DNA from 3 places in the Micromonospora pallida genome. Region 2 is predicted to be linked to each of the others. Evidence: riboswitches for the same ligand, from Rfam matches in the RefSeq annotation. Region 2 holds a riboswitch; each other region holds the start of a gene.
The links. Region 2 has a riboswitch for cobalamin ahead of bluB (5,6-dimethylbenzimidazole synthase). Riboswitches for the same ligand answer to the same signal wherever they lie in the genome.
Positions count from the first base shown of each region.

Region 1: it holds a riboswitch for cobalamin, as region 2 does, so the genes downstream of both, GA0074692_RS26100 (ABC transporter substrate-binding protein) here and bluB (5,6-dimethylbenzimidazole synthase) in region 2, are expected to answer to the same signal.
Region 3: it holds a riboswitch for cobalamin, as region 2 does, so the genes downstream of both, GA0074692_RS09805 (energy-coupling factor ABC transporter permease) here and bluB (5,6-dimethylbenzimidazole synthase) in region 2, are expected to answer to the same signal.

Region 1 covers NZ_FMHW01000002.1:6,179,709-6,182,973, forward strand. The annotation lists gene GA0074692_RS26095 (FecCD family ABC transporter permease) at 1-905, opposite strand, end outside; gene GA0074692_RS26100 (ABC transporter substrate-binding protein) at 932-1,891, opposite strand; cobalamin riboswitch at 1,936-2,108, opposite strand; gene GA0074692_RS26105 (low temperature requirement protein A) at 2,740-3,265, shown strand, end outside.
Region 2 covers NZ_FMHW01000002.1:5,724,669-5,727,933, forward strand. The annotation lists gene GA0074692_RS23900 (LysM peptidoglycan-binding domain-containing protein) at 1-13, shown strand, start outside; gene GA0074692_RS23905 (Rieske (2Fe-2S) protein) at 41-895, opposite strand; gene bluB (5,6-dimethylbenzimidazole synthase) at 1,031-1,657, opposite strand; cobalamin riboswitch at 1,695-1,890, opposite strand; gene GA0074692_RS23915 (EamA family transporter) at 1,963-2,874, shown strand; gene GA0074692_RS23920 (crotonase/enoyl-CoA hydratase family protein) at 3,016-3,265, shown strand, end outside.
Region 3 covers NZ_FMHW01000002.1:2,245,277-2,248,541, forward strand. The annotation lists gene GA0074692_RS09800 (ABC transporter substrate-binding protein) at 1-1,581, opposite strand, end outside; cobalamin riboswitch at 1,825-1,994, shown strand; gene GA0074692_RS09805 (energy-coupling factor ABC transporter permease) at 2,023-2,703, shown strand; gene GA0074692_RS09810 (energy-coupling factor ABC transporter substrate-binding protein) at 2,700-3,017, shown strand; gene cbiQ (cobalt ECF transporter T component CbiQ) at 3,017-3,265, shown strand, end outside.

The DNA of each region.
Region 1 (3,265 bases), 460 kb from region 2:
ATGAAGATGGCGCCGGCGAGCACCACGACGGGCAACAGCCGCCGGTGGTCGGGGCCGGTGAGCAGGCGGGCGGCGTGCGGCAGGATCAATCCCACGAAGCCGATCGCCCCGCTGACGGCCACCAGGACCGCAGTGAGCAGGGCGGTGGCGATCAGCAGCAGCCACCGGACCCGGCTGACGTCGACGCCGAGGGTAGCGGCGGCCTCCTCACCGAACGTGAAGGCGTTGAGCGCCCGCGCGTGCCCGAACACGACGGCCAGCACGACGACGAGGACCGGCGTGGCCCACCCGAGAGCAGTCCAGTCGGCGCGAGCGAGGGAACCGGAGAGCCAGAAGGTGATCGACTGGGTGGCGTGCGGATCCGCCACCCAGATGATGACGAAGGAGGTCAGGGCGGCGCAGAGCTGGGCGATGGCGACGCCGGCGAGGACCACTCTGGTCGGCCGCAGCACGGCCCGGCCGGCGATCGCGAGCACGAGGCCGAACGCGACGAGCGCCCCGGTGAACGCGCCGCCGCTGAGCGCGGCGACGCCGCTTCCCAGGCCGAGGGTGATGACGACGACCGCGCCCAGCGAGGCCCCGGAGGAGACCCCGAGCAGGTACGGGTCGGCCAGCGGGTTGCGGGTGACGGTCTGCATGACCGTGCCCGCGGCGGCGAGACCGGCACCGACGACGGCGGCACCGAGCACCCGCGGCAACCGCATGTGCCACACGATGTGGTCACGCAGCAACGGCACGTCGGCGTCGATCAGGCCGAGGTGGTCGGCGATGACACTCCACACGGTACGTAGGGAAAGGTCGGCCGGTCCGACCGTGACCGCCGCGCCCACCGACAGCAGCAGCCCACTGACGAGCAGCAGCGTCGCCGTGACCGTGCTTGCCGCCCGAACCGGCGGCGTGACCACCGCTGCCGGCGGGCGGGTGAGCGTGGTCAGCTCGCCGCCTTGGCGAGGGCTTCGACGGCGAGCATATTGCGCACACCCGCCGACGTCGAAGAGAACGGGATGACGACGTACCGCTGGTTCTTTACTGCCGGCAGGTCCTTCAGCGTCGCGTTCTTCGCCAGGAACGTCTTCTTCGCCGAGGCCGGGTCCCAGCTCGCGTCGATGAGCACGATCAGGTCGGGGTTGCGGTCGGCGACCGTCTCCCAGCTGGAGTTGGCCCAGCTGCCGTCCAGGTCGGCGAAGGCGTTGGTGACCCCAGCTTCGGCCATGATCATGCCGGGGCCGCCGCAACAGGCGCCGACGCTGGGCGCGTCGCTGCCGCCGTCCCACCACAGCACCTTCGCGTTCTTCGCGCCGGCTCTGGCCTGGGCGATGCGAGCCTGCTGGTCGGCGACGAGCTTCTCCGCGCGATCGGGTACGCCGAAGATCGTGGCGATCTCCCGGATCTCACCGAACACGTCATTCATGGTCAGTTTCGCCGGCCGGGTCTCCTTGGGACAACCGGCAGGTGAGAGGTACGTGCCGACACCGAGCTTCTGCCACTCGCCCCGGTCGCCGACACCCTCGTCGCCGAAGGCGCTGGTGAACGACGCGTACACGAAATCCGGTTCCGCCTCGAGCAGGCTCTCCTTCGACGGGTACTCCTTGGCCAGGACCGGAACCTTGGCGTACGCGGCGGCGTAGTCGGGCAGCACCTCGTCGTCGAGGTACGCCGTACCGATCATGCGGTCCTGCAGGCCGAGGGCAAGCATGATCTCGGTGGCGGACTGGTTCATCGTCACGGCACGTGCCGGCGGCTTCGTGATCGTCACCGGTGTGCCGCAGTTGGTCAGCGTGACGGGTCCGGCGGAACCCGACGGCGCGGTGGCCGGGCCGTCGTCGGGGGCGGAGCAGCCGCCGAGCAGGACGAGCAGGACGGACAGGGGCGCGGCAACGCGCCAGGACACAGGGGACCGCACAGCGGAACCGCCTTCCAGCACCTCGTGGACGGAGTCGTTCTCCTGCCGTGGCCGGTCTCCTGGCTGACGGGTGGTGCGCCGACGGCCGGCCTTCCCAGGCTTGCGCCCAGTGACCTTGCGGTGGCCTCCGGCATCCCGATCACAGTGGCGAGGGCCGCTCCGGTTTCGCACCGGCTTCCCGAGCACCACGGCGGCCATACCCTAACCAGGGGAGACGCTGCCTGTCACCATGGCCCGCGGTAAGCGGGAAGGCATTCCGTCGACGGTGGTCGATCGCCAGCGCCGTAGGTCCGACGCTCGAGGTCGGATGCCGGCATTGACAGCCGCCGTGGTGGTGGCATGACTGATGCGACAACTCAAGACGCGTGTACGTGTGGGGGAAGTCCGGTCGAAGTCCGGCGCTGGCCCGCAACGGTAGGCCGTCCAGTTGCTCGCTGACAACCGGATCACCTCGCCTGCGGTAGAGGCGGCGTTTCGTCGGGTGCCGCGGCACCTGTTCGCCCCCCGACGGGGTCAGCGTCGACGCCGCGTACACCGACGACGTGGTCATCACCATCGGCGGCCGGCGGCGCCGCCCTGCGGTGTCGCGGCGTCGGGCGGGCGAATGAACGAGTTGCGGCGAAAGATCGAGGCTCACCAGCGGCACAACATGACCTGAGGTGGTCAAGTTTCTGCCGGAGCACGATGTCTGGATTGAGGCGTTTAAGGAACTTCAAGCCGAAGGTTGGCTATCGTCGACGACGACGGCCTCTGGGTCACTCGGTCCGGCCGGTTTCGCTGCCCGGAAACTGTCGTCGATCCCCTACGACCTCGGAGTCAACTAGGACGCGCAACCGATGACGACCGATCAGGCGGTAGGGCTGGCACGTGAGGGCGAGGGCCCACAGCGCGCGACCTTGCTGGAGCTGTTTTTTGATCTGGCCTTCGTCGCCGCGCTCGCCTTGACCTCGCAGACCTTGGCCCGGAATCCCAGCTCGAGCGGAGTATTCCAGGCTGTGGTGCTGCTGATGGCGGTCTGGTGGGTCTGGTCCGTCACCGCATTGGCAACCGACCTCTACCATCCGCAGCGGCCGCCCATCGTTGTCATGACGCTCTGGGCCATGCTCGGCGCCATCCTGATGGCTGGTTCGGCGCCCCGAGCCTTCTCCGACCGTGCCCTGGTGTTCGCGGGGGCGTACGTGGCGATCCACGTCGGCCGGGGTCTCTTCCTGGCGTCCGCGTTGCACGGGCGTCAGGTACGACTGCACGCCGGGCGGTTCGTCTTCTGGTTCCTTGTGTCCGCCGTACCGTGGCTCACCGGCGGCCTCGTGGCCGGCACCGCGCGGGGCCTGCTGTGGGCGGCTGCGCTCGCCATCGATTACG
Region 2 (3,265 bases):
CCGCCGCGACTAGGCGGTTCGCCGCGCCGTCCGGGACGGGTCAGGGCAGGCGGGTCTCGAGGACGCCGTGGACGACCCGGGTGGCGAGCACCTGCTGGTCGTTGGCGGCCGGCCCGTGGACGACCTTGCCACCGCTGTTGAGCTGGAAGGTGCTGCCGTGCCAGGGGCAGACGACGCACGGGTGGCCGTCGATCTCCCGTACCTCGCCCTGGCCGAGCGGTCCGCTCTGGTGCGGGCAGCGTTCCAGCATGACGGTGACGTCGTCGCCGTGCCGGTAGAGGATCACCGAGACGTCGTCGATCTCGCGGGTGACCAGTTCCCGGTCGGGCAGGGCGGCCAGGTCGCCGACCGGGTGCCAGCCGTCGCCGATCCGGTGCGCCTCGGAGATGCTCTGGTTGACCTGCGCCCCCTGCTTGTACGCCAGGTGCCCGCCGAGGTACGCGCCGGCGCTCGCCGCACCGAGCCCGAGGTACGCCAGCGTCCGCCCCAGGTTGTGCCGGCCGCTCAGCCGGGCAGCGAGCGAGCCGGCGTAACAGGCCAGGCCGACGGTGTTCGAGGCGGCGTGCACCAGCCCCACCCGGCGTTGCTCCCGGTCCAGGGCAGCCCAGTCGTTGAGCCCGGCGACGGCCGCCGGCACGGCACTGGCCGTACCGACGGCCACCAGCGCGGTCGCGGCACGCCGCTGGCCGGGCATCGCGTCGAGGAGGGCGGCGCTCATCCACGCGCCGACCGGCACCTGCACCATCGCCGGGTGCAGCGGGTGCCCCAGCCACACCCCGTGCAGCAGGTCACGGACGCGCTGCGGCCGTAGGGCGGCCTGCACCGCCCGCTGGAGGCGGTCACCGACCCGGTCCAGGCCGGCCGCCTGTTCGATCTTCGTCAGGAGTGCTCGCACCCCTGCCGACTTCCCGGTACGGCAGCCGCCAAACCGGGCGACAGTGACGAATTCCCCGCCGCCACCGCCACCCGCCCGGCGCCCCGCCCCGCGACCGCGCGACGCGGCGAGGCGGGACGACGGCGGCGGGAAGTGTCAGGCGGAGGGCGTCCAGTGGTCGTGGTGGACGGCCTGGGCGAGCGGACGGGCCTGCCGCCAGCCGTGCCGGACCAGGTCGGGTACGGCCTCGAAATGGGTCACCGGCCCGAGGCAGAGCCAGGCGACCGGCCGGATACCGGTGGGAATGCCGAGCAGGTCGGCCAGCCAGGGCTCCCGATAGAAGGAGACCCAGCCGACGCCGAGCCCCTCGGCGGTGGCGGCGAGCCAGAGGTTCTGGATGGCCAGGCAGGTCGAGTAGAGACCGGTGTCGGCGATGGCGTGCCGCCCGAGCACCGCCGGCCCGCCCCGCGACTGGTCGTGGGTGACCACGATCGACAGGGTCGACTCCAGCACCCCGTCGATCTTGATCCGGGCGAACCGTTCGGCCGCCTCCCCGTGGAGGGTGGCGGCGAAGACGTCCCGCTCGGTGCGGACGTGCTCGTGGAACCGGCGGCGCGTGTCGGCGTCCCGCACCACCACGAAGTCCCAGGGCTGGGAGTAGCCGACGCTCGGTGCGGCGTGTGCCGCGGTCAGCACCCGGTGCAGGGCGTCCTCGGGCACCGGCTCTCCGGTGAACTGGGCGCGTACGTCCCGGCGGCGGTGGATGACGTCGTACAGGTCCATGGGCAGGCTCCCGCTGCGCTCGGCCCACCCGTGGCGGATGGGCGCGTGACGCGAGGCCGGTCTTCGGACTCCCGGATCGACGCCGTGCCGTCCGCCTTCCCAGCCCTCGTGGACCAGTGGCTGCGCTGTTCGCGCCTGGACGGTGGCTCCCCGGTCACCGCGGCGGGCCCGTGCCGGATTCACACCGGCTTCCCGATTCTCCCCGCTCGCGCGGGGCACCTCACTGTGTCGTGCCGTCGACCAGGGTAGCCGGAGGACGGGATTACGGTCGCCCCGTCGACGGACGAAACGGCATGGTGTTGCGCATGTACGCGCACACCCTCCGTCCCACGCCGGTCCCCGCCCCGACCGTCGCCCGGCTCGTCGGTGTGGTCGGACGCCCCGACGCCGTACCGCCGCCGCTGCTGATGCTGCTCGGGATGCTCTCCACCCAGCTCGGCGCGGCGGTGGCCAAGCACCTGTTCGGCAGCACCAGCCCCGGCGGCACGACCACCCTGCGGCTCGGCTTCGCCGCGCTGATCCTGCTCGCGGTCGTCCGGCCGGGACTGCGGCTGGGTTGGCGTACCGGCGGGCTGGTGGTCGGGTTCGGGCTGATGCTCGCGTTGATGAACCTCAGCTTCTACGCCGCCCTGCACCGGGTACCGCTGGGCGTGGCGGTGACCATCGGCTTCGCCGGGCCGCTGCTGGTGGGGCTGGCCGGCAGCCGCCGGCTGCTCGACGCGCTCTGGGCGGTGCTGGCCGGGGGTGGCGTTCTGCTGATCAGTGGCCTGGGCGGCTCGGCGGTCGACGGCCTCGGGCTGCTCTTCTGCCTCGGCACCGCAGTCGGCTGGGCCGGTTACGTGGTGTTCGGCGGGGCGGTCAGCAAGCGGGTGCCCGGCGCCCGGGGGCTGGCCCTGGGCATGGCGGTCGGCGCGCTCGCCGTACTGCCGTTCGGTATCGCCGGGAGCGGTGCCGCGCTGGTCGACCCGTGGGTCCTGCTGCTCGGGGTCGGCGTGGCCCTGCTGTCGTCGGTGCTGCCGTACTCGGCGGAGATGTCCGCGCTGCGTCGGATGCCGGCGCGGGTCTTCGCGGTGCTGCTGAGCCTCGAACCGGCGATCGGCGCGCTGGTCGGCCTGGTCCTCCTCGACGAGCTGCTGGCCTGGCCGCAGTTCCTCGGGGTGGCCGGCGTGGTCGGTGCCGCGCTCGGCGCCACCCTGGTCCGCCCCGACCGGGCCTGACCGGCCCGGCTCCTGGCTACCGGCGCGCGGCTCCCAGCGCCCGGCTACCGGCTACCGGCTCCCGGCTCCCGGCTCGCAGCGTCGCGACGACCGCGACCGGGGCGTCTGGCGCGGTGTGCCGGCGGGCGGCATCCTGGTCCGATGGGCGTACGGGTCGAACGCGACGGACCGGTGACCACGGTGATCCTGGACCGGCCGGCGGCCCGCAACGCCGTCGACGGCCCGACCGCACGGGCGCTCGCCGACGCGTTCCGCGCCTTCGACGCCGACCCGACCGCCGCCGTGGCCGTGCTCTGGGGAGCGGGCGGCACCTTCTGCGCCGGTGCCGACCTGAAGGCCATCGGTACGCCCAGCGGCAACCGCGTCGAAGCGGAGGGGGACGGCCCGATGG
Region 3 (3,265 bases), 3.5 Mb from region 2:
CCACCAGATGCTGTTGGCCACGTCGTGCTCGTGTGGCTCCACCCGGGGCGTCACGCCGGTGACCCCGTCCCGGACCACGTAGGTGTGCTGGAGGTAGGTCAGGAACACCCAGGGCAGGTCGGTGGCGAGCTGCTTCTGGAAGGTGGCGTACGCGGCCTTCCGGGCCGCCGGGTCGGCGTTGGCCCGGCCGTCCCGCAGCGCCTGGTCGACCATGTCGGAGCGGTAGGAGCCGGGGTTGAAGAAGCCCTGGCCGGCGAAGGTCGAGGTGAACAGCTTGAAGGTGACGAAGTCCGGGTCGTACGGGGTGCCGAAGCCCATGACCACCGCGTCGCTGGCCATCCGTGGGGTGATCGCGTCCCAGGTCAGCCCCTCGGGAGTGATCTTGATGCCGACCTTCCGCGCGTCGGCGGTGACCGCGAGGGCGAGTTCCTTGCGCAGGCTGTCGGTGGCCGGGTACATCAGCGCGAAGGCCGCCGGGCGACCATCCTTGACCCGGACGCCGTCCGGGCCGGGCCGCCAGCCGGCCGCGTCGAGGGCGGCGGTGGCGGCGGCCTGGTCGGCGGTCGGCTTGCCGACGATCGCGGGCTCGGCGAACTCCGACGACGGCGGCACCGGCCCGAAGGCGGGCTCCCCCGCCCCGCCGAGCACACCAGTCACCATCGCCGCGCGGTCCACCGCCGCGTTGAGCGCCCGCCGTACGGCCGGGTCCCCGGTGACCGGATTGCCCATCGGCAGCACGACGCCCCGGTAGTCGGCGGTGGGCACCTTGAACACCCGGTAGCCGTCGCGCTCGTCGAACCCGGTGGCCAGCTTCGGCGCCAACTCCGCCGCGTCGAACTCCCCCGCCCGCGTCCGCTGGGCACGGACGTTGTCGTCGGGGACGAACGCCACCACCACGCCCGGGTTGGCGGGCTTGCCGCCCCAGTACCGGTCGTTGGCGGCGAGCACGAGTCGGTCACCGGGAGTCCACGAGGTCACCCGGTACGGGCCGGTGCCCACCGGCTGGCGGTTGAACGCGGCCTTGTTGACGTCCTGCCCGGCCAGCGCCTTCGCCGGCACGATGCCCAGCGTCAGCCGTTGCAGGAACGGCGTGTAGGCGTGCCGGAGGGTGAACACCACGGTCGCCGGGTCGGGCGCGGTGACGGAGGCGAGCATGTCCAGATCGGAGCGGAGCGTCGAGTCGACCTTCGGGTCCAGCACAGTCTGGTAGGTGAAGACCACGTCCTGCGCGGTGAGCGGGCTGCCGTCGTGGAAGAGGACCCCGTCGCGCAGCTTCGCGGTCACCGTCTTCCCGTCCGCCGACACGGTGGGCAGCTCGCGGGCCAGGGCCGGCACGAGCTGGTTGCGGTCGTCCCGGGCGACCAGGCCGTCGAAGATCAGCGAGGCGCCGTCGACCCCGTAGTTCAGCACCGGGTTCAGCGTCGTCGGCTCAGCCGCCGTCGCCACCACGAGGGTGCCGCCGCCGACGCCCGGCGACGTGGCCGTCGGGGCCGAACAGCCGGCCAGGGCCAGTACGCCGACGACGGCCGCCGCCACCCACCGGGCTGGCCCGGCCGGCCACCGGCCTGAAGGGGTACCCATGACACGCTCCCACCGTTGCTCGACCGGTACGACTGCGTCGGCCCGGAACGGCCCCGCCATCCCGGGGCACCATGCGACCCACGCAGAGGCCATCCTCACGTAGTTGCCAAAACTTGGCAATAGCGGCCCAGGGGGCGGAGCGTCATGATGATCACAATCTCCCGTCCCGCCCCTGACCTGCACATCCAGGGCACACGGTGATCGGATGGCGGCCGATCCCTTGCCCCGCCGGGTCGCGGGTGGATAGCCTCTCGCCGTCAAGGTGCTCGGGAAGCCGGTGGAAGACCGGCGCGGCCCTCGCCACTGTGACCGGGGAGTGACCTCCGACTTGCGCCACTGGGCCGACGGCCTGGGAAGGCCGGGGGGAGCATCGATCCGGGAGCCAGGAGACCGGCCTTGACAGTGATCTCGTCCACGAGGTGTTGGAGAGGAAGGTCTCCCATGCACATTGCCGAGGGGTATCTACCCCCGGTGCAGGCCGCGGCGTGGTTCGTGGTGTCCGCACCCTTCGTCGTCCACGGCAGCCGGGCCCTGGTCCAGCAGGTCCGCCGGGATCCCGAAGCCAAGTTGTTGCTGGGAGCGGCGGGTGCCTTCACCTTCGCGCTCTCGGCGTTGAAGATCCCGTCGGTCACCGGATCGTCGTCCCACCCCACCGGCACCGGCCTCGGCGCGGTGCTGTTCCGGCCGCCGGTGATGAGCGTCCTCGGCAGCATCGTCCTGCTGTTCCAGGCGCTCCTGCTGGCCCACGGCGGGCTGAGCACGCTCGGTGCCAACGTCTTCTCGATGGCCATCGTCGGCCCGTGGGTGGCCTACGGCGCCTACCTGCTGGCCCGCCGGCTCGGCGGCGGGCTCGACGTGGCGGTGTTCCTCGCCGCCACGCTGGGCGGCCTGGCGACCTACTGCGTCACCAGCGTGCAGCTCGCCCTCGCGTTCCCCGACCCGGCGTCCGGCTTCCTCGGCGCGGTGGCGAAGTTCGGCGGCATCTTCGCCGTCACCCAGATCCCCCTGGCGATCGGCGAGGGGCTGCTGTCGGTACTGGTGGTGCGGCTGCTGACCCGGGTCAGCGGCGACGAGCTGCGCCGCCTCGGCGTGCTGCGCAAGACCGAGGAGGTGCCGGCGTGAAGCGCTTCGGACGGGTGAACCTGCTCCTGCTGCTGGCGGTGGTCGCGCTGGCGGTCGCCCCACTGGCCCTCGGGCTCGGCGATTCACACGAGGAGCCGTTCGCCGGGGCGGACGCCCAGGCCGAGGCGGCCATCGTCACCGACCACCCGGACTACGAACCGTGGTTCTCCGCCATCTACGAGCCGCCCTCCGGTGAGATCGAGTCGGGACTGTTCGCCCTCCAGGCGGCGGTCGGGGCCGGCTTCCTCGGCTACTACTTCGGGGTCGCCCGCACCCGGCAACGGTTGCGCGACACCGACCGCACCGCCGGCTAGTGTTCGCCATCGACGTCGCCGCGCACACCGGCCCCTGGCGACTGCGGCACCCGGGCGAGAAGGCACTGCTGGCCCTGGGCCTGCTGGGCTGCGCGGTGGCGCTGCCCCCGTGGCCGGGAGCCGCGTTGGCGGGCACCGCCGCCGCGCTGCTGCTGGTCGGTCCGGCCCGGGTCCCGCTGCCGGTGCTGCTGCGGGCCGCCCGGGTGCCGGCGCTGTTCATCGCCACCTCCGCGCTGCCGCTGCTGGTG